One region of the Pseudomonas sp. Leaf127 genome, then DNA from elsewhere that is predicted to be linked to it. Evidence: riboswitches for the same ligand, from Rfam matches in the RefSeq annotation. Region 1 holds a riboswitch; each other region holds the start of a gene.
What was found. A riboswitch is a leader RNA that binds a small molecule or an ion and turns the genes downstream of it on or off. The one in region 1 is predicted to bind cobalamin.

Region 2: another riboswitch for cobalamin. It lies ahead of ASF84_RS08435 (ABC transporter substrate-binding protein); the one in region 1 lies ahead of cobO (cob(I)yrinic acid a,c-diamide adenosyltransferase).
Region 3: another riboswitch for cobalamin. It lies ahead of ASF84_RS10150 (TonB-dependent receptor); the one in region 1 lies ahead of cobO (cob(I)yrinic acid a,c-diamide adenosyltransferase).
Region 4: another riboswitch for cobalamin. It lies ahead of cobW (cobalamin biosynthesis protein CobW); the one in region 1 lies ahead of cobO (cob(I)yrinic acid a,c-diamide adenosyltransferase).

Annotation. Positions count from the first base shown of each region.
Region 1 is NZ_LMOA01000020.1:69,236-76,176, forward strand. It holds gene ASF84_RS10960 (C40 family peptidase) at 1-139, shown strand, start outside; gene ASF84_RS10965 (PQQ-dependent sugar dehydrogenase) at 272-1,588, opposite strand; cobalamin riboswitch at 1,691-1,901, shown strand; gene cobO (cob(I)yrinic acid a,c-diamide adenosyltransferase) at 1,998-2,609, shown strand; gene ASF84_RS10975 (cobyrinate a,c-diamide synthase) at 2,606-3,904, shown strand; gene bluB (5,6-dimethylbenzimidazole synthase) at 3,901-4,551, shown strand; gene cbiB (adenosylcobinamide-phosphate synthase CbiB) at 4,548-5,456, shown strand; gene cobD (threonine-phosphate decarboxylase CobD) at 5,449-6,453, shown strand; gene ASF84_RS10995 (cobyric acid synthase) at 6,450-6,941, shown strand, end outside.
Region 2 is NZ_LMOA01000012.1:133,389-140,329, reverse strand. It holds gene ASF84_RS08460 (ABC transporter ATP-binding protein) at 1-241, shown strand, start outside; gene ASF84_RS08455 (ABC transporter ATP-binding protein) at 252-1,016, shown strand; gene ASF84_RS08450 (oligogalacturonate-specific porin KdgM family protein) at 1,216-1,950, shown strand; gene ASF84_RS08445 (FadR/GntR family transcriptional regulator) at 2,566-3,300, opposite strand; gene ASF84_RS08440 (FadR/GntR family transcriptional regulator) at 3,417-4,133, shown strand; cobalamin riboswitch at 4,152-4,486, shown strand; gene ASF84_RS08435 (ABC transporter substrate-binding protein) at 4,643-5,656, shown strand; gene ASF84_RS08430 (FecCD family ABC transporter permease) at 5,653-6,675, shown strand; gene ASF84_RS08425 (ABC transporter ATP-binding protein) at 6,672-6,941, shown strand, end outside.
Region 3 is NZ_LMOA01000012.1:501,819-508,759, forward strand. It holds gene ASF84_RS10140 (ABC transporter substrate-binding protein) at 1-3, opposite strand, end outside; gene ASF84_RS10145 (ABC transporter ATP-binding protein) at 1-770, opposite strand, end outside; gene ASF84_RS10150 (TonB-dependent receptor) at 818-2,941, opposite strand; cobalamin riboswitch at 3,068-3,272, opposite strand; gene ASF84_RS10155 (OmpA/MotB family protein) at 3,350-4,027, opposite strand; gene ASF84_RS10160 (hypothetical protein) at 4,034-5,344, opposite strand; gene ASF84_RS10165 (Nramp family divalent metal transporter) at 5,822-6,941, opposite strand, start outside.
Region 4 is NZ_LMOA01000021.1:337,172-344,112, reverse strand. It holds gene cobM (precorrin-4 C(11)-methyltransferase) at 1-735, opposite strand, end outside; gene ASF84_RS14885 (cobalamin biosynthesis protein) at 784-1,209, opposite strand; gene ASF84_RS14880 (CbtA family protein) at 1,193-1,894, opposite strand; gene ASF84_RS14875 (CbtB domain-containing protein) at 1,904-2,089, opposite strand; cobalamin riboswitch at 2,188-2,405, opposite strand; cobalamin riboswitch at 2,462-2,666, shown strand; gene cobW (cobalamin biosynthesis protein CobW) at 2,761-3,825, shown strand; gene cobN (cobaltochelatase subunit CobN) at 3,829-6,941, shown strand, end outside.

The DNA of each region.
Region 1 (6,941 bases):
TGAAGGGCGCTTCGTGCATGCACCGGCCACCGGTGGCACGGTCAAGCTCGACAGCCTGAGCAAGCCTTACTGGCAGAAGGCCTATCTGAACGCCAAGCGCGTGATCCGCCCGGAAAGCCTGGCGCAGAACGGCCGGTGATTCACAGTCTTTATTCTGCCCGGTAGGAGCGCGCTTGCCCGCGACCGGCTGCGTTAGCAGTCGTAAAATTTCAGCGTTTAATCAATTTCTGTGAGCGCTACGCACTCGGTCGCGGTGGTCCGGCATTCCGTCCTACCTGGCTGATGTCACGCGCCAGATGCGGTTGCCTACATCGTCCGCCACCAGCAGGCCGCCACGCTGGTCGTTGACCACGCCCACCGGGCGGCCCAGGGCTTTCTCGTCCTTGTCCAGGAATCCGCTCAGCACATCGACCGGCTGGCCTGCAGGCTTTCCGGCCTTGAACGGGATGAACACCACCTTGTAGCCGCTGTGCGGCTTGCGGTTCCATGAGCCGTGCTGGCCGATGAACATTCCCTGATCGAACGGCGCGGCCAGGGTCTTGCCGTCGGCGAACACCAGCCCGAGCGAAGCGGTGTGCGGCCCCACGGCGTAATCGGGCACCAGGGCGCTGGCGACTTTCTGCGGGTCTTGTGGCTGCACGCGCTCATCGACGTGTTGGCCGTAGTAGCTGTAGGGCCAGCCATAAAAGCCGCCGTCCTGCACCGAGGTCACGTAGTCGGGCACCAGGTCGCTGCCGATTTCGTCGCGCTCGTTGACGGCGGTCCAGAGTTTGCCGGTCACCGGTTCCCAGTCCATGCCGTTGGGGTTGCGCAGCCCCGAGGCGAAGAGGCGTTTCTGCCCTGAAGCGCGGTCCACTTCCCAGATGGCGGCGCGCCCCTGTTCCTGGTCCATGCCGTTCTCGCCGACATTGCTGTTGGAGCCGACCGTGACGTACAGCTTGCTGCCGTCGAGGCTGGCGATCACGTTTTTGGTCCAGTGGTGATTCAGCTCGCCACCTGGCAGGTCAGTGATCACCGCAGGTGGCCTGCTGATCCGGGTCTGGCCGCTTTCATAGGGGAAGCCGAGCAGGCGATCGGTGTCAGCGACGTACAGCGTATTACCCACCAGCGTCATGCCGAACGGTGAGTTGAGGTTTTCCAGCAGCACCGAGCGGGTCTCGGCAACGCCGTCACGGTCGGCATCGCGCAGCAGGGTGATGCGGTTGGCGCTGGGCACGCCGGCCCCGGCGCGGCTCATGATCTTTCTGGCGATCCAGTCACGCACGCCCCCAGTATTTTCCTTAGCGGGCGTGTTGGATTCGGCCACCAGCACATCGCCGTTGGGCAAGACATACAGCCAGCGCGGATGGTCCAGGCCTTCGGCAAAGGCGGCCACTTGCGTGCCGGGGGCGGCGACCGGCTTGCCGCCCTCGGGCCAGCCGATGGCCGGGGCGATATTGACCGTCGGCAGCAGGGTCTTGTTGGGGGCGGGCAGCTGCGGGGCAGGGCCCGAGCCGTCGGCCACTTGCAGGCTGGCGGTTTCGCCACAGGCTGCCAGGCCGCCTGCGGTGAGCAGGATGATTGCGCAATGCGGGACACGCTTGAGCATGGTGAGGCCTCGCCATAAACCAAAAGCTGATTATGGATAGAGAAAGCGCCGTCCGTGAGGTTCAATTCAATACTGTTTGACGCTGTTTACCCAACCCTCTACCCTTCGCCGCTTGTTTCAGGTGCCTTGCAATCATCGATTGGCGAGGTGAAACAGGGAAGCCGGTCAGGACCTGTCCAATTCCGGCGCTGCCCCCGCAACGGTAGATGAGTCAAGGCGGTGTCCAACGCCACTGGGTTTGCCCGGGAAGGCGCACCGCCAGGGGTAACACCCGCTCATGAGCCCGGAGACCGGCCTGTCACTCTTTCCACAGCATCACGGCGGGCGATGCTCTGCAACGGGTACGCGCCTGGCGGCCCGAGGCTGTCCTGTCGTCTGCTTTCGCGTGCCCCCCAGCGGAGAGCTGAAGATGAACCCATCCCCCGAACGTGACGAACGCCACCTGGCGCGCATGCTGCGCAAGAAAGCCATCATCGACGAGCGCATTGCCAATTCGCCCAATGAGTGCGGCCTGCTGTTGGTGCTCAGCGGCAATGGCAAGGGCAAGAGCAGCTCGGCGTTCGGCATGCTGGCCCGGGCCATGGGTCACGACATGCAATGCGGCGTGGTGCAGTTCATCAAGGGCCGCAACAGCACCGGCGAAGAGCTGTTTTTCCGGCGTTTTCCCGAGCAGGTGCGCTATCACGTGATGGGCGAGGGCTTTACTTGGGAAACCCAGGACCGTCAGCGCGACATCGCCGCTGCCCAGGCGGCCTGGGAGGTGTCGAAGCAATTGCTCAGCGACCCGGCCATCAGCCTGGTGGTCCTCGATGAACTCAATATTGCCCTCAAGCACGGCTACCTGGACCTCGACCAGGTGCTGACCGACCTGCAGGCGCGCCCGCCCATGCAGCATGTGGTGGTCACCGGCCGCGGTGCCAAGCCCGAATTGATCGAACTGGCCGACACCGTGTCGGAGATCGGCATGGTCAAGCATGCCTTTCAGGCCGGCATTCGTGCGCAAAAGGGCATCGAGCTGTGAGTGACGCTGCCCGCCAGTGCCCCGCCGTATTGATTGCCGCCCCGGCCTCCGGGCAGGGCAAGACCACCGTCACCGCTGCGCTGGCCCGGTTGCATCGCAATCAGGGGCGCAAGGTGCGTGTGTTCAAATGCGGCCCGGATTTTCTCGACCCGATGATTCTGGAGCGCGCCAGCGGTGCGCCGGTCTATCAACTGGACCTGTGGATGATCGGCGTCGAAGACAGCCGCCGTCTGCTCTGGGAGGCGGCCGGTGAGGCCGACCTGATTCTGATCGAAGGGGTCATGGGCCTCTTCGACGGCACCCCGTCCAGCGCCGACCTGGCGCGGCACTTCGGGGTGCCGGTGCTGGGCGTCATCGACGGCACCGCCATGGCCCAGACCTTCGGCGCCCTGGCCTTGGGGCTGGCGCGTTATCAGCCGGACCTGCCGTTTGCCGGCGTGCTGGCCAACCGGGTCGGCACTGTGCGCCATGCGCAACTGCTGGAAAACAGCCTGACCGAAGGGCTGCGCTGGTACGGCGCGTTGTCGCGCGAGACCGGCATCGAGCTGCCCAGCCGCCATCTGGGTCTGGTGCAGGCCAGTGAATTGAATGATCTGGACGCGCGCCTGGACGCCGCCGCCCAGGCGCTGGGCAGCACTTGCGAAGTGACGCTGCCGCCGCCGGTGACCTTTGCTGCGCCCGAGCCGCAACCGGTCGAGCCGTTGCTGGCCGGGGTGCGCATCGCCATCGCCCGCGACGAAGCGTTTGCCTTTGTCTATGGCGCCAGCCTCGACCTGCTGCGGGGCATGGGCGCCGAGCTGAGTTTCTTCTCGCCGATCCATGACACGCAGCTGCCCGAGGCCGATAGCCTGTACCTGCCCGGGGGGTATCCCGAGCTGCACCATGTGGCCCTGGGCGCCAACCGTTTGATGCGCGAGGCGATTGCCGCCCATCACGCGGCAGGCAAACCGATCCTGGCCGAGTGCGGCGGCATGCTCTACCTGCTCGATGCCCTGACCGATGTCCAGGGCGTGCGCGTCGAACTGGCCGGTTTGGTGCCGGGCGAGGCGGTGATGCAAACGCGCCTGGCGGCCCTGGCGTTGCAGAACGTGGCGCTGCCCGAAGGCTTGCTGCGCGGGCACACTTACCATCACTCATTGACCAGCACTGAACTGACACCGATCGCCCGGGGCGTGAGCCCCAATGGCGGGCGCGGGGCCGAGGCGGTCTATCGCCTGGGCCGGTTGACGGCCTCGTACGTGCATTTTTATTTCCCTTCGAGCCCGCCTGCGATTGCGGCGCTGTTCACGCCATGAGCGACGCAGCCTTCAGCCCCGATGAGCGGGCGGCGGTGTACCGGGCCATTGCCGAGCGCCGTGACATGCGCCACTTCAGTGGTGGCACGGTGGCGCCCGAACGGCTGGCGCGTTTGCTGGAGGCCGCGCACCAGGCGCCCAGCGTCGGTTTGATGCAGCCCTGGCGTTTCATCCGCATCACCGACCGGACCTTGCGTGCCAGCCTGCAGGCCCAGGTCGAGCAGGAGCGGGTGCGCACTGCCGAGGCCCTGGGCGAGCGCGCCGATGACTTCATGAAACTCAAGGTCGAGGGCATCAGCGATTGCGCCGAGGTGATCGTCGCGGCGCTGATGGACGGCCGCGAACAGCATATCTTTGGCCGGCGTACCTTGCCGGAGATGGACATCGCGTCGTTGTCCTGCGCCATCCAGAACATGTGGCTGGCGGCGCGGGCCGAAGGCCTGGGCATGGGCTGGGTGTCGCTGTTCGACCCCGATGCGTTGGCCGCCTTGCTCGACATGCCCGCCGGCGCGCGGCCCCTGGCCATTTTGTGCCTGGGACCGGTCGATGGCTTTTATCCGGCACCGATGCTGGTGCTCGAAGGCTGGGCGCAGGCGCGCCCGCTCGAACAATTGCTGTATGAAAACCAATGGGGAGTGCATCCATGAGTGTGGCGCTGTTGAGCGCGGCGGGGGTGGCGCTGGATGCGTTGCTGGGCGAGCCGAAACGTTGGCATCCGCTGGTGGCGTTCGGACGCTATGCCGAGCGTATCGAGCAACGCTTCAATGCCGCTGGTCGTGGCTGGCGCAGCCATGGTGTCACCGCCTGGGTGCTGGCCGTGGTGCCGTTGACCCTGTTGATCACGCTGCTGAGCTGGTTGCCGTACCTGGGCACGCTGGTCGAGATCCTGGCGCTGTACTGCGCGCTGGGGCTGCGCAGCCTGGGCGAGCATGTGCAACCGGTGGCGGCCGCCTTGCGTGGCGATGACCTGGACGAGGCGCGCAAGCGGGTCGGCTACCTGGTCAGCCGGCAGACTTCGGAACTCGATGCCAATGGCGTGGCCCGTGCCGCCACCGAGTCGGTGCTGGAGAACGGCAGCGATGCGGTGTTTGCCGCGCTGTTCTGGTTTGTCGTGGCCGGGGCGCCGGGCGTGGTGCTGTACCGGCTGAGCAATACCCTGGATGCCATGTGGGGCTATCGCAACGAGCGTTTCGAGCGTTTCGGCTGGGCGGCGGCGAAGATCGACGATGTCCTCAACTATATGCCGGCGCGGCTGGTGGCCCTGACTTACGCGGTGCTGGGCAAGACGCGCCTGGCGCTGCGCTGCTGGCGCACCCAGGGGCCGACCTGGGACAGCCCCAATGCGGGCCCGGTGATGGCGGCCGGCGCCGGTGCGCTGGGCGTCGAGCTGGGCGGGCCTGCGGTGTATCACGGTGAGGTGCATGAGCGCCCGCCGTTGGGTGAAGGCAAGCCTGCCGATGCAGAGTCCATCGAGGCCGGCTGGCAACTGGTGCAGCGCGGCGTCTGGCTGTGGCTGCTGGTGCTGTGTGCAGGAGCACAATTGTATGCTTGAACACGGAGGCCGCTTGCGGGCGGCGGCGCAGCGTTACGGGATGGCCGAGGCCGACTGGCTGGATGTGTCCACCGGTATCGCACCCTGGGCCTGGCCGATTCCGCCCATCGAGGCGCAAGACTGGGCACGCCTGCCGCAAGCCGATGACGGCCTTGAAGCCGCGGCTTGCGCGTATTACAACGCCCCGCGTGCCTTGCCGTTGCCGGGTTCGCAAGCCGCGATCCAGGCCTTGCCGCGCCTGCGCAGTGGCGGCAAGGTCGGCGTGGTCTCGCCCTGTTACGCCGAGCACGCGCATGCCTGGCGCAAGGCCGGCTTTCTGGTGCGTGAAGTGCTGGCCCATGAGGTCGACTATTTTCTCGACAGCCTCGACATTCTGGTGGTGGTCAACCCCAACAACCCCACGGGGCTGCTGCTGGCGCCTGAGCGCTTGCTGGAATGGCACGCCCGGCTGGCCGAGCGCGGTGGCTGGCTGGTCATCGACGAGGCCTTCATGGACAGCACCCCGGCCTCAAGCCTGGCCGCCGAAACCACGCGCAGCGGCTTGATCGTGCTGCGCTCGTTCGGCAAGTTCTTCGGCCTGGCCGGGGTGCGCCTGGGCTTTGCCCTGGCCGAGCCGAGCCTGCTCAAGGCACTGGCCCGCGAGATCGGCCCCTGGGCGGTCAGCGGTCCCACCCGCAGGATTGGCCTGGCCTGCCTGAGCGACCAAGGCGGCCAGCAGCGCCAGCGCCAGCGACTTGAACAGGCCTCTATACGACTGGCCGGGTTGCTGGCCGCCCACGACCTGGCACCGACCGGCGGTTGCGCCTTGTTTCAATGGCGGGTCACGGCCCATGCGCAACCTTTATATGAGTTTGCCGCCCGGCGTGGCGTGCTGTTACGTCTGTTCATCGGCGAAAACGCCGACGCCTGCAGCCTGCGCTTTGGCTTGCCGGCCAGCGAGGCTGACTGGCAGCGCCTGGACACCCTGTTGCATGACTATTTCAAGGAACTGACATGACCACCCTGATGGTGCAGGGCACCACCTCCGATGCCGGCAAGAGCACGCTGGTGACCGGGCTGTGCCGCTGGCTGGCGCGCCAGGACGTCAGCGTGGTGCCGTTCAAGCCCCAGAACATGGCCCTCAACAGTGCCGTCACCGCCGACGGTGGCGAGATCGGACGCGCCCAGGCGGTACAGGCCCAGGGCTGCGGGCTGGCGCCGCACACCGACATGAACCCGGTGCTGCTCAAGCCCAACAGTGACACCGGGGCGCAGGTGATCATTCATGGCCGGGCGGTGACCACCATGAATGCCGTGGCCTACCACGGCTACAAGACCATCGCCATGCAGGCGGTGCTGGCTTCGCACCAGCGCCTGAGCGAGGCCTATCAGGTGGTGATGGTCGAAGGCGCCGGCTCCCCGGCCGAGATCAACCTGCGCGAGAACGACATTGCCAACATGGGCTTTGCCGAGGTGGTCGACTGTCCGGTGCTGCTGATTGCCGAC
Region 2 (6,941 bases), on a different contig from region 1:
GGTCAGCGAACGCGACCTGGGCCTGCTGTTCATCAGCCACGACCTGAACCTGGTGCGCCACTTCTGCGACCGCGTGCTGGTGATGTACGCCGGACGGGTGGTCGAGTCGCTGGCCGCCAAGGACCTGGACCACGCCCGTCATCCCTACACCCAAGGCCTGCTCGCCGCCCTGCCCAGCCTGGACCGCCCTCGCGCCAGCCTGCCGGTGCTGCAACGCGACCCACTCTGGCTCACACACTGAGGTTGATCCCATGGCGATGATCGAAGTCGATTCACTGAACCTGAGCTTTGGCACGGGCGCGGCCGTCAACCAGGTGCTACACGATGTCAACCTGCAGGTCGAGCAAGGCCAGTCGTTCGGCCTGGTCGGCGAGTCCGGCTCGGGCAAGACCACTGTCCTGCGCTGCCTGGCCGGCCAGTATCACCACTGGAGCGGCCACCTGAAGGTCGCCGGCCAAGGGGTACAGCGCAAGCTTGATGCCGAGCACTACCGCACGGTGCAGATGGTGTTCCAAGACCCCTACGCCTCGCTGCACCCACGGCACACTGTCGACACCGCGCTCAAGGAACCGCTGAGCGTGCACCGCATCGGCGAGCGTAACGAGCGGGTCAGTGAAGTGCTGGGCCAGGTCGGCCTCAACGACAGCTTCCGCTACCGCTACCCGCACCAGCTTTCAGGTGGGCAGCGCCAGCGCGTGGCGATAGCCCGGGCGCTGATCCTGCAACCGAAGGTGCTGCTGCTCGACGAGCCCACCTCAGCGCTGGATGTGTCGGTGCAGGCCGAGATTCTCAACCTGCTGGCTGACCTGCGCCGCCAGCGCGGCCTGACCTACCTGATGGTCACCCATGACCTGGGGGTGGTCGCCCACCTGTGTGATCGCCTGGCGGTGATGCAACAGGGCCGGGTGGTCGAGACCCTGGACAGCGACCAATTGCTGGGCAACCAGGTGCATCACGACTACTCGAGGCTGCTGATCCAGGCCAGCCGCGACCTGGACGCCCGCCCCACTGGTTGAATACCGAGCGACAAGCTGCAGGTGACAAGCCGCAAGAACCACGCGAGGACGCTGCATCGCTTCTTGCCGCTTGAAGCTCACCGCTTGCCGCTGCCTCTCCCGCTGTCAGTTTGATTTGCGGCCTTTACGGCCACGGGATCCGGCTGCCTGCGATTTGCTGAAAAACCCTGAAAATCAACTCAATCACAAGAATAAAAAAATGAAAAAAATCATCTCTCTGATCGCGCTGACTTCCACCACCCTGCTGACCAGTGCCTGGGTTCAGGCCGGCAATACCGGTTACGTCAACTACCGGCACCAGTACACGGAGGAGTCGCGCATGCACTCGGACCGGGTCAAGTTCGGCACGCGCCTGGAAAGCGGCTGGGGCTTCGAAGGCGAGCTCAAGTACAAGACCGCCGGTGACCGCCAGGACGTGGCATTCGACAACACCGTGGGCAGCGGCCATGAGCTGACCGTCAGTTACCAGTACAAGCTCGACAGCAAGTGGACCTTCACCCCGTCCTTCCAGCTGGAAAGTATCGAGAAATCGACGGCGTACAAGACCGGCCTGAAGGTCGGCTACAAGCTGACCGACGAGCTGAGCCTGTCGGGCCGCTATCGCTTCGACTCGATCAAACTCGACCGCGACAAGGTCAACAAGAACATGGCCTACAACGCCTCGGACGACCAGACGGTCAACCGCTATGACGTGTGGCTCAACTACGCGCCCAAGGGCAGTGCCTGGGCGTACGAGTACCAGTTCATCTACTTCGATGCCGACTACATCCGCTACGACAACGACACCAGCGACTACGAGCAGAACGCAGCGTTCAAGTACAAGTGGGACAAGAACTGGACACCGTTCTTCGAGGTGGGTGACATCAAGGTCAACGCCACCGACGATGAACGCCAGCTGCGGTTGCGGGTCGGGGTGCAGTACAACTTTCTCTGATCGTGCGATTGCGGCCCGGTAGGAGCGCGCTTGCCCGCGACCGAGTGCGCAGCGCTCGCAAATTCTCGGAAACGCTGAAATTTTACGACTGCTGGCGCAGCCGGTCGCGGTGGTCCGGCAGAGTGGGCTATTCGGACAGGCACGGTTCGGTAGGAGCCCGCTTGCCGGCGACCGAGTGCGTAGCGCTCGCAGAAATCTTGGAAACGCCACTATTTTTACGACTGCTACGCAGCCGGTCGCGGGCAAGCGCGCTCCTACCGGGGCCCAGTCGCCGTACAGCGACTGGGTGCGGCGCAGGCGCATGCGGCTGCCGTTGAGGTGCGGGCCAGCAGGCTATTGGGACAGGCACCGTCCGGTAGGAGCCCGCTTGCCGGCGACCGAGTGCGCAGCGCTCGCAAATTCTCGGAAACGCTGAAATTTTACGACTGCTGGCGCAGCCGGTCGCGGCATTCCGGCAGAGTGGGCTATTCGGACAGGCACCGTCCGGTAGGAGCCCGCTTGCCGGCGACCGAGTGCGTAGCGCTCGCAAATTTTTGGAAACGCTGAAAATTTACGACTGCTAACGCAGCCGGTCGCGGTGGTCCGGCATTCCGGCAAGCGCGCTCCTACGGGGGGTCAGTCGCCGTATAGCGACTGGGTGCGGCGCAGGCGCATGCGGCTGCCGTTGAGGTGCAGGTACATGGCGGCACGCGCGGCGTCGACGTTGCCCTGGGCGATGGCTTCGTAGATCTGCCGGTGTTCGGCATCGATGCCCTTGAGGTAGGCGGTACGGTCGCTCTGACCGGTGTAGGCCGAGTTCATGCGGGTGCGCGGGATCAGCTTGGTGCCCAAGTGCTTCATGATGTCGATCAGGTAGGCATTGCCGCTGGCCTTGGCAATCTTCAGATGGAACTGAAAGTCGGCATTGATGGTGGTACCGGATTTTTGCGGGCCTTCGAGCAGCGCCTCGAAGGCCCGCTTCAGTTCCAGCAACGCCTCGGGGCTGCGCCGCTGGGCGGCCATGCCGGCGGCTTCCACTTCCACGCTCAGGCGAAACTCCAGCAGATTGAGTACATCGGACAAGGTGGCGATGGTCGCCGGCCCCACGCTGAAGCCTTCCGGCGCCGGCATGTCGAGCACGAAGGTGCCGACCCCGTGCCGGGTCTCGACCAGACCGGCAGCCTGCAGCCGCGACAGGGCATCACGCACAACGGTGCGACTGACACCTTCGGCTTCCATGATGTGCACTTCCGAGGGCAGCTTTTCGCCGCGCTGCAGCACGCCGTCGCGCATGCGCTGGGCAAAGCGGTCGACCAGGGTTTCGGCCAGGCGTCGATGGTTTTTCTGCGCGGGAGCGGCGTTGTCGGACATTACAGCCTCGTTCTTGTCGGATACCCGATTATAGGCCGCACAGAACGACAAACACACCCGCATCCCGGCGCGTCACGAGGTTATACTCAGCGCCCCACAGGACCTGACCCATCGATATGGACCAACCATCCGCAGCCTCGGGCCGTCGCTCGAACCTGACCCAGCAGCTGGTCGCCGAGTTTTCCCGCAGGATTCGTGAAGGCGAGATCAAAAGCGGTGAAAAACTGCCCACCGAGCAGGCCATCATCCTTGAAACCGGTGTCAGCCGTACCGTGGTGCGTGAAGCCATGTCGCGCCTGCAGGCCGAGGGCCTGGTGGAAACCCGCCACGGCATCGGCACCTTCGTGGTCGATGCCGCACAAGCACGCAGCGCAACGCCCGACGAGCCAGCGGTCGGCACGCGCCACGACGCCGTGGCGGTGCTCGAACTGCGCCTGAGCCTGGAGCCGGAAGCCGCCGCCCTCGCCGCCCGGCGCCGCACCCCGGAACAACTGGAGGCCATCGCCCAGGCGTTGCAGCATCTGCAGGATTGCGCCCGGCAAGGCGTCGATACGGTACAGGCCGACTACCAGTTCCATCGCCATATTGCCCTGTGCACCGCCAATGGCTTTTTCACCGACGTGATGAACCAGTTGGGCAGCAGCATCCTGCCACGCATCGGCACCGGGTTCGGCAACCAGCCCGTGCTGGCGCATGCCGAAGACCCCGAGGCCCAGGCCCGCGAGCAGGCGCAGATCTTCACGGCCATCGTCCATCAGGACGGCGACGCGGCCCGCGCGGCCATGCGCCTGCACCTGATCAACTGCCTGCAGCGGCTGGACACAAACCGTTAGCGACTCGTGTGTCGATGGTTTACCATCGCCGCCGTCGGTTTCCGAGAGGAACTAACAGGGAATTCGCAGGCCGTGAAACGCCTGGTTTTGCCTGAGAAGTCGACGAGCGAAGGTGAGGCAAGGCGCAAAGCGGCGAGCAAGCGGAGTTTACTCAAGTAAATGAGCATTGCGATCCGGTTTGTAACGCAGCACCACCGATGCGCAGTCACCGCTCAGGTAAAAGCAAACGAAACTGCCCCCGCAACTGTAGGCATCGAGCCGCTTCATAGGCGCCACTGGGTTTCATCCCCGGGAAGGCTGGAGCAAGGCGCAGACGTGCCAGTCAGGAGACCTGCCGACCTGAATTTTTACTGACCGGCGGGGTGTCCGGGAAGGACATCCGCGCACGCCTTGCTGTCGTGTGTTCTGCCGAGGCCTGCCTGTCGGGTCGCGACCGCGATGTATTTCCTGCCTGTACACTGCGTCCCGCTTTCGTACGAAATGGAGATCGCCCTTTCATGCCGCCCCTGCTGTCGCTGCCGCGCCTGACCCTGCTGATGGTCACCCTGGGCTTTTGCGCCCAGAGCCTTGCCGCCCCCACCCGGTATCCGCTGACGCTCGAGAACTGCGGCCTGCCGCTGACCTTCGCCAAGGCCCCGGACAAGGCGGTGACCATCGGCCAGGCCGGCACCGAGATGCTCTATGAACTGGGCCTGGGTGAACGCCTGGCCGGCACTTCACTGTGGTTCAACGACGTACTGCCGCGCTTCAAGGCCCAGAACGACAAGGTCGAGCGCCTGGCCGACAACGACCCCAGTTTCGAAGCAGTGATCGGCAAGCGCCCAGGGCTGGTGGCCGTGCAACTGGAGTGGATGGTGGGCAAACAGGGGGTGGTCGGCACCCGCGAGCAGTTTCATGACCTGAAGATCCCGACCTACATCTTGCCTTCGGACTGTGAAGGCAAGGACAACCTGGTCGGCGCCGACGGTACGCGGCTGGAGCCGTTTCGCATCGACACCCTCTATAAAAGCGTCGAGCAACTGGCACAGATCTTCGACGTCCAGGACCGTGGCCGTCAGGTGGTCGACGAACTGAAGGCGCGGCTGGCCAAGGCGCTGGCCAACGTCGACCGCAACAAGGCCAAAGACGTCTCGGCAGTGTTCTGGTTCTCCAGTGCCGACCTCGACATCGACCCGTATGTGGCCGGGCGCAAAGGCATTCCGGATTTCATGCTCAACAGCCTGGGGCTGCGCAACATCGTCGCCTCCGATGAAGAGTGGCCGACCGTGGGCTGGGAAACCATTGCCAAGGCCAACCCGAACATCCTGGTCATCGCCCGCATGGACCGCCGCCGCTTTCCGGCTGACGACTACACGCGCAAACTGGCCTTCCTCAAGTCGGACCCGGTGACGCGCAACATGGACGCGGTCAAGAACGACCGCATCGTCATCATCGACGCCGACGCCATGCAGGCCAGCCTGCGCATGTTCACAGGTATCGAAGAGCTGGCCGACGCTGCTGACCGGTTCAACAAGGCCCCATGAGAGCCTGGGTGTTGGTGGGCCATGCCCTGTGGGTCAGCGTTGTGCTGGTACTGGCCGTGATCGCCGGCGCCGCCATCGGCGAAACCTACATCAGCATGGAGGTGGTCGGGCAGATCCTGGCCAACAAGCTATGGGGCGCCGGTTTCCCGGTTGACCCCATCGACGAAGGCATCATCTGGAACTACCGCCTGACCCGTGCCATCGTCGCCGCCGCCTGCGGTGCCGGCCTTGCGCTGTCAGGGGTGGTGCTGCAATCGCTGCTGCGCAACCCGCTGGCCGAGCCGTATTTGCTGGGTATTTCTGCCGGAGCCTCGACCGGTGCGGTGCTGGTCGCCCTGCTGGGCATCGGTGCCGGGGCGATTTCGCTGTCGGCCGGCGCATTCGCCGGCGCCATGGCCGCGTTTGCCATGGTCGCCCTGCTCGCCCGCTCTTCCCAAGGCTCAAGCGCGGCCGGGCATATCATTCTGGCGGGCATTGCCGGCTCACAACTGTTCAATGCCCTGACGTCGTTTCTGATCACCAAGTCGGCCAGCTCCGAGCAGGCACGCGGGATCATGTTCTGGCTGCTGGGCAACCTCAGCGGCGTGCGCTGGCATTCGGTGTGGCTGGCGGTGCCGGTGGTGCTGGCCGGCCTGCTGGTGTGCATGTGGCATCGCCGGGCGCTGGATGCGTTCATGTTCGGCAGCGACTCGGCCGCCTCGCTGGGCATTGCGGTACGCCGTGTGCAAGTACTGCTGATCACCTGCGCAGCGCTGATCACCGCCGTGATGGTGTCGATTGTCGGCTCCATCGGTTTTGTCGGTCTGGTGATCCCGCATGCCGTGCGCATGCTGGTCGGCGTGCGCCATACCCGGCTGGTGCCGGTCAGCGCCTTGTGCGGCGCGCTGTTTCTGATTGCCGCTGACGTGCTGTCGCGCACATTGATCAAGGGCCAGACCCTGCCGGTCGGGGTGATCACCGCGCTGATCGGCGCGCCGGTGTTCGCCCTGATCCTGATCCGGGGAAAAAGCCCGCGATGAATGCCTTTTCTCCCTTGCTCGATACCGCAGCGCTCGGCTGCATCGGGCTGACCCATATCGTCAAGGGCCAGGCCTTGCTGCAGGACGTCAGCCTCAGCGTGCGGCCCGGCGAAACCCTGGGCATTGTCGGCCCTAACGGTTCGGGCAAATCCACCCTGCTCAAGCTGCTGTCAGGCATTCTGGCACCCAGCGCCGGCAGCGTGCACCTGGCCGGCCAGCCGCTGGCACAGATGAAGCGCCGTGACGTGGCCCGGCAACTGGCGGTG
Region 3 (6,941 bases), on a different contig from region 1:
CATGCGTGGGTTATCCAGGTAATGCGTGGATGAGGGGCCCGCGGGTGGGTGTCGACCAGGGCCTGCACGCCGAATACATCAAGCAACAGTTCGGCGGTCAGCACCTCGGTGGGCGTGCCGCTGGCGATCAAGCGACCGTCGCACAGCACATACAGGCGGTCGCAGAACGCCGCGGCCAGGTTCAGGTCATGAAAGCTGGCCAGGGTGGCGAGTTTCAGGCGCCGCAGCAATTGCAGCAATTGCAGTTGATAGCGCGGGTCCAGATGATTGGTCGGCTCGTCGAGAATCAACAGCTCGGGTTGCTGCACCAGGGCGCGGGCCAGCAGCACGCGTTGCTTCTCACCGCCCGACAGGCTGGCGAACAGGCGCACGCCATACTCATGCAGGCCGGTGCGCTGCAGGGCCTGCTCGACCAGCGCCAGGTCCGCCGCGCTGTGCCCTTCGAACAGACCCTTGTGCGGCGCCCGGCCCAGGTGCACGACATCCAGCACCCGCAGGCCGAAGTCCTGGGGGAACTCCTGCTGCACCACGGCCATGCGCCGCGCGCTCCAGCGGGCCGACTGCTGCCACAGGTCCTGGCCATCGAGCCGCACCTGGCCGGCGGTGGGTTGATGCAAGCGCCAGGCACAGTGCAGCAGGCTGCTCTTGCCGCTGCCATTGGGACCGATCAGGCCGACGAATTCCTGCGCACCGACCTGCAGGTCGATGTCGGCCAGCCGGAACGCCCGCCCGGCCTCCCATGCCAGCCCTTCAAGGCTCAGACGGGGCATAAACACTCCTTGTCGAGGGCGCAGGCTCAGTGCCTGCGCCATGTGCATCAGAAACGGTAGTCAGCGGTGACGAACAGCGAGCGCGGCTGGCCCATCAGCCATTGCCGGGCGCTGTTCTGCGCCGTCACCGCATAGCGCCGGTCCAGCAGGTTATACAGTTGCAGCCCCAGACTCACCTCGGGCAGCACCTGCCAGTCAAGGTTGGCGTCCACCACGGTGTAGCCCGGCACTTGGGCGGTATTGGCAGTATTGGCATAACGCGCATCGACATAACGCAGGCCCACGCCGGCGTCCAGTTCCTCGGTCAGGGCCTTGTTCAGCCACAGGTTGGCCGTGCGCCGGGGCACGTCAGTCGGCCGATTGCCGGCGCGTGACACGCTGATGCCATCGACGTTTTCGTCGAAATCATCGTATTTGGCGCGCACCACCGAGGCGTTGGCCGCCACCTGCCAGCCGTACCCCAGTTGCAGGTCGAGGCTGGCTTCCAGGCCATCGGACGACTGCTGGCCGGCCTGCTGGCTGAGGCGGCTGACCGGGTCGAAGGTCAGCACCTTGTTCTTGACGATGTGGTACGCCGCCAGGGTCCACTCACCACGGCCGTCCCGGAACGCCTGCTTCAAGCCCAGCTCGGTCTGCCTGGCCTCGGTCAAGTCCATCTGTTGCTGGCTGGGGCTGAGGGTGATCAGGTTGCTGACCCCGTCTTCGCTGGTCGAGTACTGGCCATACAACGACAGTTGATCGGTGACCGCGAACACCAGCCCGGCGCGCCAGTTGCCGCCGGTCAGGCGGCGGTCGCTACGGGTGTCGGTGCGCTTGTCGTTGCGCTCAAGCTGGTTCTGGTCACGGCGCACGCCGGTCACCAGCGACCAGCGCTCGGACAGTTGCAGGCGGTTTTCGGCAAACAGGGCCAAGGTGCGGGTCTGCGTATCGGCCAGCGGCCGGTACGGCGACTGGCTCTGGAAGTCGCTGGCGGCCGGTTGCCACGGGTCGATGTAGTCGCCGCCGACATCCGTGTACGGCGAATTGTTACCGACCGCAAAGCGGATCTTGTTGTACTCGGCGCCGACCACCGTGCGGCTGTCCAGTCCCAGCAATGAATGCTGCAACGTAAAGGTCTGGCGGTCGCCGATCTGCTCCTGGTCGTGCTTGATCTCCAGGTACTCGCCACGCAGCAACTGGCCCTGGCTGGCGCGCCAGTCATAGACCTCGGCATTGCGCCAGTGGCGGCGGCTCTTGATCCAGTACACCTGGTTGCTGGCGCTGAGCGCATCGCTGATCTGCCAGTCGGTGTTGAGACGGGTCCATTCGTCGCTGTAGCGCTGCACGGCATTGCGGATGTTGTGGTTCTTGTCACGCAGGTTGTCACGGTAATGGCCGTCGATCAGCGGTGTGCCGAACCAGGTCACCGGCTCGCTGTCGCCGCGCTCATGAGCAAGGGTGACACTCAGGTCATCGCTGGCCTGCCAGCGCAGGGCAGCGCTCAAGGCCTCGCTGCGCGAATCACCGTGAGCGACCCAGCCGTTGCTTTGCTGCTGGTTGAGGGTCAGGCGGTAGCTCAGGCGCTCGCTCAGCGAGCCGCCGCTGTCCAGGGCGGCCTGCTGGCGATCGTACGAGCCATAGCCGACGCGCAGGCGATTGCGGATCGGCCCGTCGAACGGTTTTTTCGACATCACATTGATCGTTGCACCGGTGGCGCCTTCGCCGTACAGCACGGAGGCCGGACCGTTGAGCACATCGATGTGCTCGACCATCCAGGGGTCGACCGGAAAGGTCTGGGTGCCGAACCCGGTGTAAAACCGTACGCCGTCGAACAGCGTCATCACCGACGTGTGTCCGGTAAACCCCCGCGCCGACAGCGCGGTATTGCCGTTGCCGGGCGCGACGATGCTGGAAATGCCCGGCGCGCGGCTGACTGCTTCCTGCACGCTCTGGTTGTTGCGCTGCTCGATCATCTTGCTGTCGAGACGGCTGAGACTGGCCGGGGTCTGCAAGGGCGTCAGTTCAAGCCGTGAACCGGTGGCCATGGGCGTGTTCAGGTCTGGCCGGACGTGTGCGGCGACGTCGCTGACCGAGGTGGCCGGCAGGTTCAGGGGGCCAGGGTCGGCCAGGGCTGTGCCGGAAAAGCCCAGCAAGGGCAACAGGCTCAGGTGCAAAGGGTAGAAGCGGGACATGCTATTCCAACTCGATCAGGAAAGAATGAACCCGGAGGGAATAACGCATAGGGGACCGCACGCGCAGGCGCACGGATACCGGCCTGCGCCCGCCCACCGCGGGATTGCCAACGCGTGTGGTGAGGCACCACACTGAGGTTTCAGGCCGGTCTCCGGGCTTGCGAGGATCACGATCCCTTCACCTTCCCATGCCAGGGCACAGTGGTGTGTCGAAGGGGTCGCTCGCTTACCGTTGCGGGGGCAGCGCCGGACTGATCACCAAGGTGACGCACCGGCTTCCCGTTTCACCTCATGCACGGCGGCATGAGACACCTGAAACTGGGGCGGGATAAGACCACCGATGAACGGCGGCGTCAAATACAGATGCCACAGGCCATGCGCGATCGCACGGCCCAGGCCCCGTCAGGGTTACAACTCGGCGGTCACCTGGCGGCCGACCACCAGCTGGATCTCCACCCGCCGGTTCAAGGCACTGGCCGGGTCGATCCCGGGTTTGGGGCGCGAGTCACCGTAGCCGGCCACCCCCACGCGCAAGGCCTGTTGCGCATCGAGTGCCTGAATCAGCAGCTTGCGCGCCTCGCGGGCGCGGGCCGCCGACAAGGTGTAGTTGTCGTCGTACACCGTGCAGTAGCGGGCAAAGTCAGTCACCGGACGATTGACTGCCAGGTTGTCGGTGTGGCCTTCGACCAGCACCTGTGCCTGCGCCGACTCGGTCATGAAGGTCGCCACCCGCACACTCAACTTGCCCAGCACGGCGCGTGTGGCCGGGGTGATGCAGGCGCTGCCACGGGCGAAGGCATCATCGGGCAGGGTCAGGCGCCGGTTGGCGATGTCGATCTCGACCAGTTGCGCCTCACCGGTACGCTCCAGGTCCGCCTGCATCTCGGTCAGCAGACTCTGCAAGCGCGCCTGTTGTGCGGCATTGCCCTGGCTGCGCGCCAGTTCCTGCATCTGCTGCTCGGCCTTGGCAGCGGCTTCGCCGGCCTTGTTCTGCAACACCGACACCACCAGCATCAGCATGATCACCGCCATGACGCCGGCCATCAGGTCCGAGATGGACACCCATTCATTGGGCTTTTCTTTCATCGCCTGTTACACCGGCTCGGGAGCGTCAGCGGGCTCGCTGGCATCGCGGGCCTGGGCGGTCAGACCCTCGACCTCGCTGGCCAGCCCGCCCACCGCGGTGGTGATCGTCCCGGTGGCTTGCTGCAGGTCACCGGCAATGCCGTCGACCGAGGCCTGTAACTGCGCCGCCGCCACGCTCCAGTGATGCACGCTCTGTTCGCTGCGCTCATCGAGGCTGGCCAGCGAGCGATTGCCATCGCCGGCCTGGGTGCTGAGGGTCATCAATTGCTTGATCAGAATCCCGTGATGCCCCTGGGCCTGTTGTGCCAGTTGCCGTTCCAGGTTCTGCAGCTCATCCAGTTGCGCGGTGGCGCGCTCGGCGCGGTGATCAAGGCTGTCCAGCGACAGGTTGCTTTCTTCGGTGAGGGTGGCCAGCGTTGTCAGGTGATCAATCAGCAATTGATGCTGCTCCTGCGCCTGCGGGTTCTCTTGCCCGGCCAGGGTCTTGAGCTGCTCAAGGTGCTCGCCTGCGGTCGCGGCGTGGCGGTCCAGGCTGGCCAGGCAATGATTGCCTTCGCCGATCTGGTTGCTCAGGGCGGTGAACTGCTCGACCAGCGCTTCGTGCTGGCCCTGGGCCTGTTTGGCCATCTGCATGTTCAACAGCTTGAGTCCCTTGAATTCGGCGGCCAGCAGCTGCGATTGCGCGTTGATGGACTGCACCAGCCGCTCGCCCACCTGTTCCAGCGCTTCGCGGGCCTGACGGTCACGCACGTCGCTGTAGGCGCGCAGTTCCTTGCGGCCCTGGTCCATGGCCTGCTTCATCTGCCGCACGCACCAGTCGCTGCGCCGGCTTTCGGCTGACCAGCGCGAAGACTCCCAGAGCTTGAGTACGATGAAGGCGATGATGCCCCAGGTCGAGGTTTTGAACTTCGACCCCAGGTCTTTCATCATGCCGGTCAGTTGCGCCAGCGAATCACTCATGGCATCCAGGGATTCAGCACTGCCTTGCAGCACGCCCGAGGCCTTGTCCAGCGCCATGCCCAGGCCCAGAAAGGTGCCCAGCAGGCCGAAAATCAGCAGCAGCCCTGGCATGTTGCTGACAATGCGCTCGGGCAGCGACGCCAGCGCATGGCTCAGCTCACTGATCGAGCCGTGCTCCAGATCCAGTGCGCCCTTGTGCGTACCGCCTTGCCAGTTGCGCTCCCAGGTGGCGGTACGGCCATAGCGTTCGGCGCAGATCAGCGAGGCCAGCATGCCGCCCACGATCAGGGTGAAAAATGTCAGTTCCAGCGCGCTGTCCAGCGACGGCACCAGAAAGTGGATGAACGACCCGCTCATGCGGCCACCTCAGGCGTGTTGTTGATAAGGGTGAATCGTCCCATGACCCGGCGCTCCTGTGCTCGATGGCGATTGTCTGCATGGCAGAGGATGGAGGAGGGAGGCCCCTTGAAGGCGCAACCGGCCCAAGCGGCCAGCGCGAAATCCAAGGGCTAACCTGACGCTATCGGACGCAGGGGCAGGATCTTTAGGGTCTGTTGCCGTTTCAGCACGAGCCGCGTTGCTGGGCCCAATCTCGCCAGGCCAGGCGGAGGACGCAGAAAAGGGTCACTCCCTTTTCAAGTCCAGACTGCGTTACTCGCCACTCATCTGGAATGACCAGACTTCGCGGCGCCTGCCTTGCCTCGCGGCAAGCACAGGGGCGCGCTTTCGCGCAGCAAACATGGGCCCAGGGAGCGCGCTTGCCAGCCTTTCAAGCCGGCACGAGCCTTGTGTGTCGTACAGGTGGCCCACTTGTTCACCGGCTTTTGGCCCGCCTTAACCCAGCATCTCGATCCCCAACTGGAACGCGACCCAGATGGCCAGTCCAGTGGCGAAGGCCAGGGCGATGTTCTCGAACCCGTTATTGCGGTACTCCTTGCTCAGCAGCGACTTCTGGTTGGACATGATCAGCAGGCCCAGCGAAATGATCGGCAGGCCGACGATGTTCAAGGCATTCACGCCCAGGGTCAGGGTCACGAAGTCCGGCATACCCGGCAGCGACCAGACAATGGGCGTCACCAGGATGAACAGCATGAACCACTTGTGCATCGGGTCCTTGTGGAATTCCTTGCCGTACTTCTCGCGGCGCTCGGGCCGGATGTGCTGGAACGCATCGGTGATCAGCATCGGGAATGCCGTGGTCTTGCCGGCAATGCTGGCAAACAGGGTGGCGAACACGCCGACGAAGAAGATGTACCAGCCTGCCGCACCGAAAAACAGCTCCAGCGCCTGGCCCAGGTCGCCGAGGGTGCGCACCTGCAAGCCGTTGGGCCGCAGGATTTCCACGCCTACCACCCAGATGGCCAGGTTGATCACGATGCCGACGAACACCGCAAACAGCAGGTCGTTACGCTGAATGCGCTTGTGCTCTGGCCCGGTCCAGCCCTTTTCGCGCATTACATAGGGGTGTACGAAGTTGGCCACGGACCCGGCCACCGCACCGATTACCGACACCGCTACCAGCAGCGCGCCATGCACGCCCTGGTCCGGCGGAATGCTGAAGCCGATGGTGCCCTTGACGATGCCCGCCAGGTCCGGCCCCGACATGATCGCCAGCGCCAGGAAGGCCAGGGTCATGATCGCCAGCAGAACCTTCATCACGCCCTCGATCATGCTGTAGATATTGCGTCCCACCAGCAGCCACACGGCGATTACCACCAGCAGCGAGCACAGCAGCGGCTGGTTGACATGCACCAGCATGGCCAGCGCCTCACCGGCGCCCTTGATCATGTAGGCGTTGATCAGGTGGCCCATCAGCAAGGCGTACCCAAGCATGAACCAGGCAAAGAACGGGTGCAGCTGGGCGTAGCCCTGCAGGATGGTCATGCCCTGGTTATTGCACAGCTGGAAGCGGGCAATGATGTTGACGATCAGAAAGCGCAACAACAGCGAGACC
Region 4 (6,941 bases), on a different contig from region 1:
CAAATGCGCATGCCCCGCCCGATACAGCGATGACTCGGCAAACGTGTCCGTTGCCAGTACCCGCCCGACCAGAATCAGCGCCGTGCGCCTGAAGCCCTTGGCCTTTACCTTGTCTTCGATGTCGGCCAGCGTGCCCAGCACCCAGTCCTGGTCCGGCCAGCTGGCGCGGTGCACCACGGCAATCGGGCAGTCGGTCCCGTAATGTGGCAACAGCTCGGCCACGATCGCCCCGATATGCTTGATCCCCAGATGAATGGCCATGGTCGTGCCATGCCGTGCCAGGTCACCCAAGGCTTCACCGGCCGGCATGGGGCTGCTGTCGGCAAAGCGGGTCAGGATCACGCTCTGGGCCACGTCCGGCAGGGTCAGCTCGCTTTCCAGCAGGGCCGCGCAAGCGGCCGTGGCGGTGACACCGGGAACGATCTGAAACGCAATATCCAGTTCGCGCAGGCAGCGAATCTGCTCGCCGATCGCCCCGTACAGGCTCGGGTCGCCGGAATGCACCCGGGCCACATCCTGGCCTTGTGCATGAGCCGATTTCATCAAGGCGATGATCTGTTCCAGGTGTAACTCGGCGCTGTTGACCACTTGATGGGCGCTATGGCCCTCCAGCACGGCCAGGGGGACCAGCGAGCCGGCATAGATAATGACCGGGCACGTGCGAATCAGGCGCTGGCCCTTGACGGTGATCAGCTCGGGATCGCCGGGGCCGGCACCGATGAAATAAACAGTCAATGAACACTCCAGAGACGTGCAAGAAATAAGGTCGCAATAAAGCCGGTATTATCTGCCTGTAACAGGGCTGCTGGCCAAGGCCAATGTGGCCTGATCGTTTTTCCGGTAGGTGATGCGCAACCAGGCAGGCTTGCCGCTCAACTGGCTGGCCAGTGCCAGCGCCGTGCTTTCGGCCACGCCACGACAGCCGGTGCGCTCGAAGGCCAGCGCCGAGTGGTGAGTCAACTGGCCTTCATAGGCCTGGAGCTGTGCTGCACTGAAAAACACCAGCGGCAGGCCGAGTTGTTCGGCAGCCTGCCACAAGCCCGGCTCGTCGCACTTGCTGTCGATGGAAGCCAGCGCACTGACCGCCCCGATACCCAGGCCATGGTCATGCAGGCTCTGTGTGATCAGCGCCAGCAGCACCTCGGCCGGGCAGCTGTGTCGGCAGCCCAGGCCCAGGGCCAGCCACGGCCGGTCAGTACTGACCGGCATGCCGGCTGCGGCGGAACAGCCAGGCGCTGATGGCCCCCAGGGCGGCCCAGAACAGTGCATTGGTCACCAACGACGCAACGATGAACTGCGACGCCAGCGCCTCGGGTGCCAGGCTCGCATGCTGTTCCGGTTGAGGTGCGCCGATCACATGCGGCACCACCAGCACGGCCACCCCCAGCAGTTTGAGCAAGGTGCCGCGGCCGAACACGATCAGCGCCAGGCCCGCAGCCGTGGCGGCGGCGGTGGAAATCCACCAGTTCTGGCGCAGGCCCAGTTCGGCCGCTGCCGTCCCCGGCAATTCCGGAGGCAGCCCCAGGGTAGGCGCCAGGACAAACACCGCAAACCCGGCCAGTCCCCAGAACAGGCCCTGCAGCGTGCTGCCCGGCGCACGCAGGGTGTAGAGCCCGGCCAGCATCAGGGCAAAGCCCACGGCCACCACCAGATTGCCACCGGTGGTCGACAGCAAGCGCTGCCAGCCATCGGCCGGTGCCCAGGCCTCGTCGTCGTGCGCATGCACATGGGCGGCAGCGCCCGGCGCGTGGGTGTGTTCCTGGGTGGCCGGTGCCTGCTCGAAGGTTTCCGCTTCAAGAATCAGTGGCGTCAGCCACAGGCTCTGCACCAGGGTCAGCAGCAGGGCGGCCAGCAGGCCGCTGAAACCTGCGGTCTGCACAATTCGCTTGAACATGGTCAGGCCTCAATGGCAAGGAAAGGCGGCGCTGTGCCGGGTGTCGTGGGCGGCATTGTGCACCGCGTCGATGTGCGAGAAGCCGGCGAAATACACCAGGCTGCAACCGAGCAATACCGCGCCGATGGCGGCCGTCAGGCGCTGGCTGAGGGTGGTGGGAGTGGCGGCGGGGTGGCTGCTGCTGATGATCGACATACGGCTTGCCTCTTGTTTTCAAAAGGGCAGGCAGGCGCATGGACGCGGGGCGACGAACATCGGCCCGTATCGACTGCGCCCGCCCACCGCGGGGTTGTCAGAGAAATAGATAGCGGGCCGGTCTCCGGGCTGGCGAGGGACGTTCAGGACGTCATGCAAGGATCGCCTTCCCATGCCGTGGCACAGTGGATAGACCCTTCGCTCGCTTACCGTTGCGGGGGCAGCACCGGACTTTGTGTCAGCCCATTGGCAGGCGGACGACAGCACCGGTTTCCCGTTTCACCCTGTGAAGGGCACCCGTAACAAGGTGTGTAGCAGAGCATGAGCCATGCATGACGTCAATCTTGACATTGACCCTTGCCCAGCCACTGCGTAGCCTTGCCGGTCTGAGGTTCCTTGTGCAAATGGCGCAAGGCTAAGACGGGAATACGGTCGAGCCGTAGCTGCCCCCGCAACTGTAAACGGTCCTGTTCGTCGCACAGCCACTGCCCTGGGCGGGAAGGCGCGGCGAACGGCCTGGCCAGCAGGCCATGGCCACGCCGCCAGCCAGGAGACCTGCCTCAACCGAATTCTCACTACAACCGGGCGGGGTGATCCGGTGGCGATTCGCACTGTGCGCCCGGCGCGCGGCTGTCGTCCTGTTTGCCCGCCGCATGACCAAAGGGCATCCGATGAAAACGCAGTCCAAGCTTCCCGTCACCATCGTCACCGGCTTTCTGGGCTCGGGCAAAACCACCTTGCTGCGCCACATGCTTGATAACGCCGAAGGCCGGCGCATCGCGGTGATCGTCAACGAGTTCGGCGAGCTGGGCATCGACGGTGAAATCCTCAAGCAATGCACCATCGGCTGTACCGAAGAAGAAGCCAATGGCCGCATTTTCGAACTGGCCAACGGCTGCCTGTGCTGCACCGTGCAGGAAGAGTTCTTCCCGGTGATGCGCGAGCTGGTCGAGCGCCGTGGCGAACTGGACCACATTCTGATCGAAACCAGCGGCCTGGCCTTGCCCAAGCCGCTGGTGCAGGCCTTCCAGTGGCCGGAAATCCGCACCGCCTGCACCGTTGATGCCGTGATCACCGTGGTCGACAGCCCGGCAGTCAAGGCCGGCACCTTCGCCGCCTACCCGGACCAGGTCGACGCGCAGCGCAAGCTGGACCCCAACCTGGACCACGAATCGCCGCTGCACGAGCTGTTCGCCGACCAACTGGCCAGCGCCGACCTGGTGATCCTCAACAAGGCCGACATGATCGACGCCGAGGGCCTGGCCGCCGTGCGCGCCGAAGTCGCCGAAGAGCTGCCGCCGGCGGTCAAGGTGATCGAGGCCAGTAACGGCCGCTTGCCACTGAGCGTGCTGCTGGGGGTCGGCGCCGAGTCCGAGCGGCACATCGACGGGCGCAAGACCCATCATGACCATCACGAAGGTGATGACCACGACGACCACGATCACGACGCTTTCGACTCGATCTCGATCAAGCTGCCCGAGGCTGAAGAAGCGCGCCTGCTCGCGGCCCTGACGCAACTGGTGGTCGAGCACGGCATCCTGCGGGTCAAGGGCTTCGTGGCCATCCCCGGCAAGCCGATGCGCCTGTTGGTGCAAGGCGTCGGCACCCGCTTCGACAAGCATTTCGACCGCGCTTGGCGCGCAGATGAAGAGCGCGCCACGCACCTGGTGCTGATCGGCCAGGAACTGGATGCGGCGGTGCTTGAAGCGCGCTTGCACGCGGCATTGGCCGGTTAAGCCATGCACCTGCTGAGAACCCAGCCCGGTGGTTTCGTAACGGACGACAGCATTGCCGACCTGGGGCAAACCCCCGCCGACCTGGTGATTCTCTGCAGCGGCGACTCCAGCCTGGCCTTGCTGGCCGAGGCTGCGCAGCAATTGCCGGACGACTACCCGAGCCTGCGCCTGGCCAACCCGATGCAGGTGCAGAATCACGCCTCGGTCGACCTGTATGTCGAAGAAGTGCTGCAGCATGCGCGGGTCATCCTGCTCTCGCTGCACGGCGGCATCGGCTACTGGCGCTACGGCGTGCAGCGCCTGCTGGAGCTGGCGGCGCGTGGTGTGCAGGTGATCCTGGTGCCGGGCTGCGATCGCCCGGACCCGGAATTATCCGATTTCAGCACGGTGCCGGCCGCCGAGGGCGAGCGGCTCTGGCAGTTTTTACGCCAGGGCGGGCTGGACAATGCCCTGAACCTGTTCAACTGCATGGCCAGCCAGTGGCTGGGGCGCGACTACGCCTGGCAAGAGCCCCAGGCCCTGCCACGTGCCGTCATCTACCATCCGCACAAGACCCGGGCGCAACTGGCCGATTGGCAAACCGACTGGGCCGCCGACGCACCGGTAGCGGCCTTGATCTTCTACCGCTCGCACTTGCAGGCGGCCAACACTTCGTTCATCGACGTGTTCTGCCAGCGCTTGCAGGCCCAGGGCCTCAACCCGCTGCCGATCGCCGTGGCCAGCCTCAAGGAAGCCGGCTGTCTGACGGCCGTCGAAGACTGGCTGGACGAGGCCGATGCCGCGTTGATTCTCAACACCACAGGCTTTGCCCAGTCGAGCCCGGAAACGCCGCACTTGCGGCCGTTCCGGCGCGATGTCCCGGTGATCCAGGCCATCTGCGCCCAGGACAACGAGCCGGCCTGGCAGGCCAGCGACCTGGGCCTGGGTGCCCGTGACCTGGCCATGCACATCGCCTTGCCGGAGCTGGACGGGCGCATCATCAGCCGGCCGATCAGCTTCAAGGACCTGGCCTGGCACAGCGAGCGCAGCCAGTCGGACGTGGTCTGCTACCGCGCCCAGCCCGAGCGCATGGACTTCGTCGCGCACCTGGCGCGCAACTGGATCGAGCTGGCGCGGCGCAACAATGCCGACAAGCGCATCGCCCTGATCCTGGCCAACTACCCCACCCGCGACGGCCGTATCGGCAATGGGGTGGGGCTGGACACGCCAGCGGCGGCGCTGAATATCCTGCGCGCCATGCAACAGCAAGGCTATCCGGTCGAGGGGCTGCCCGACAGCGGCACCGCGCTGATCCAGCAATTGCTGGGCGGGGTGACCAACGACCTGGACAGCCTCGATCTGCGGCCGTGCCAGCAAAGCCTGGCACTGCAAGACTACCTGACGGCGTTTGCCACCTTGCCAGAGGCCAATCGTGAGGCGGTGATCCAGCGCTGGGGGGCGCCTGAAGCCGACCCGATGTTTCGTGGCGGGCGCATGATGGTCGCCGGGCTGCGCCTGGGCCTGACCTTTGTCGGCATCCAGCCGGCCCGCGGTTACCAGGTCGACCCCAGTGCGGTGTACCACGACCCCGATTTAATACCACCCCATGGTTACCTGGCGTTCTACTTCTGGCTGCGTTTTGCCTATGGCGCCCAGGCGGTGATCCATGTGGGCAAGCACGGCAACCTGGAGTGGCTGCCGGGCAAGGGGGTCGGGCTGTCGGCGACGTGCTGGCCGGACGCTATCCTTGGCCCGTTGCCCAACATCTACCCATTTATCGTCAATGACCCGGGCGAGGGCGCCCAGGCCAAGCGCCGTACCCAGGCGGTGATTATCGACCACCTGATGCCACCGTTGACCCGCGCCGAAACCTACGGACCGCTGCGCGACCTGGAGCGACTGGCCGACGAGTATTACGAAGCGCAGTTGCTCGACCCGCGCCGCGCCCGTGAGCTGCAACGTGAAATCCTGCAACAGGTGCGCGACAGCCGGCTCGACCTGGAGCTGCAACTGGATGCTTCGCTCAATGCCGACGCCGATGCCGCCGTCTGGCTGCCGCGCCTGGACACCTACCTGTGTGACCTGAAGGAATCGCAGATTCGCGACGGCTTGCACGTGTTCGGCGAGTCGCCGAGCGGACGGCTGCGCATCGACACCTTGCTGGCCCTGCTGCGCATCCCGCGTGGCGACGGCCGCGGGGCGCATTCGAGCCTGCTGCGGGCCTTGGCCAAGGCCTTTGCCCTGGACTTCGACCCGCTGGACTGCGCCCTCGCCGAGCCATGCGCCCCGGAAAAACCGGCGCTCTTGCAGGCGGTGAGCCAGGAGCCCTGGCGCACACAGGGTGACAGCCGTGAGCGGCTGGAGCTGTATGCGGCGCAGTTGATCGAGCGTGTCATCAGAAATGAAAGCCTGGCTGACGTACCCGCTCACCAAGACTTGCACCTGATCATCGAGCACCTGCGTGAGATCGTGGCACCGTGTCTGGACGCCTGCGGCCCGGCCGAGATGCAGGGTCTGCTCGATGCCCTGGCCGGGCGTTTCGTACCGGCCGGTCCCAGTGGGGCACCGAGTCGCGGGCGGCTGGACGTGCTGCCCACCGGGCGCAATTTTTTCAGCGTCGATGTACGCAACCTGCCGACCCCTACGGCCTGGCGCATCGGTTTTCATTCGACCAGCCTGTTGCTGGAACGTCACCTGCAAGATCATGGCGATCATTTGCGCCAGCTTGGCCTGTCGGTGTGGGGCACTGCGACCATGCGCACCGGCGGTGATGACATTGCCCAGGCCATGGCCCTGATGGGCGTGCGCCCGGTCTGGGCGACCGGCAGCCAGCGGGTCGACGATTTCGAGATCCTGCCGGTGAGCCTTCTGGATCGGCCCCGTGTCGATGTGACCCTGCGGGTGTCAGGATTCTTTCGCGACGCCTTCGCCAGCCTGATTCGCCTGTTTGACGCCGCGGTACAAGCGGTGGCGGCCCTTGATGAGCCAGACGACCTCAATCCACTGGCGGCCCGCGTGCGCCAGGAGCGCCTTGAGCTGCAAGCCAAGGGCATCAGTGAAGACGATGCCCGGCGCCAGGCCGGCTGGCGGGTGTTCGGCGCCAAGCCCGGCGCCTATGGTGCAGGCGTGCAGGGCGC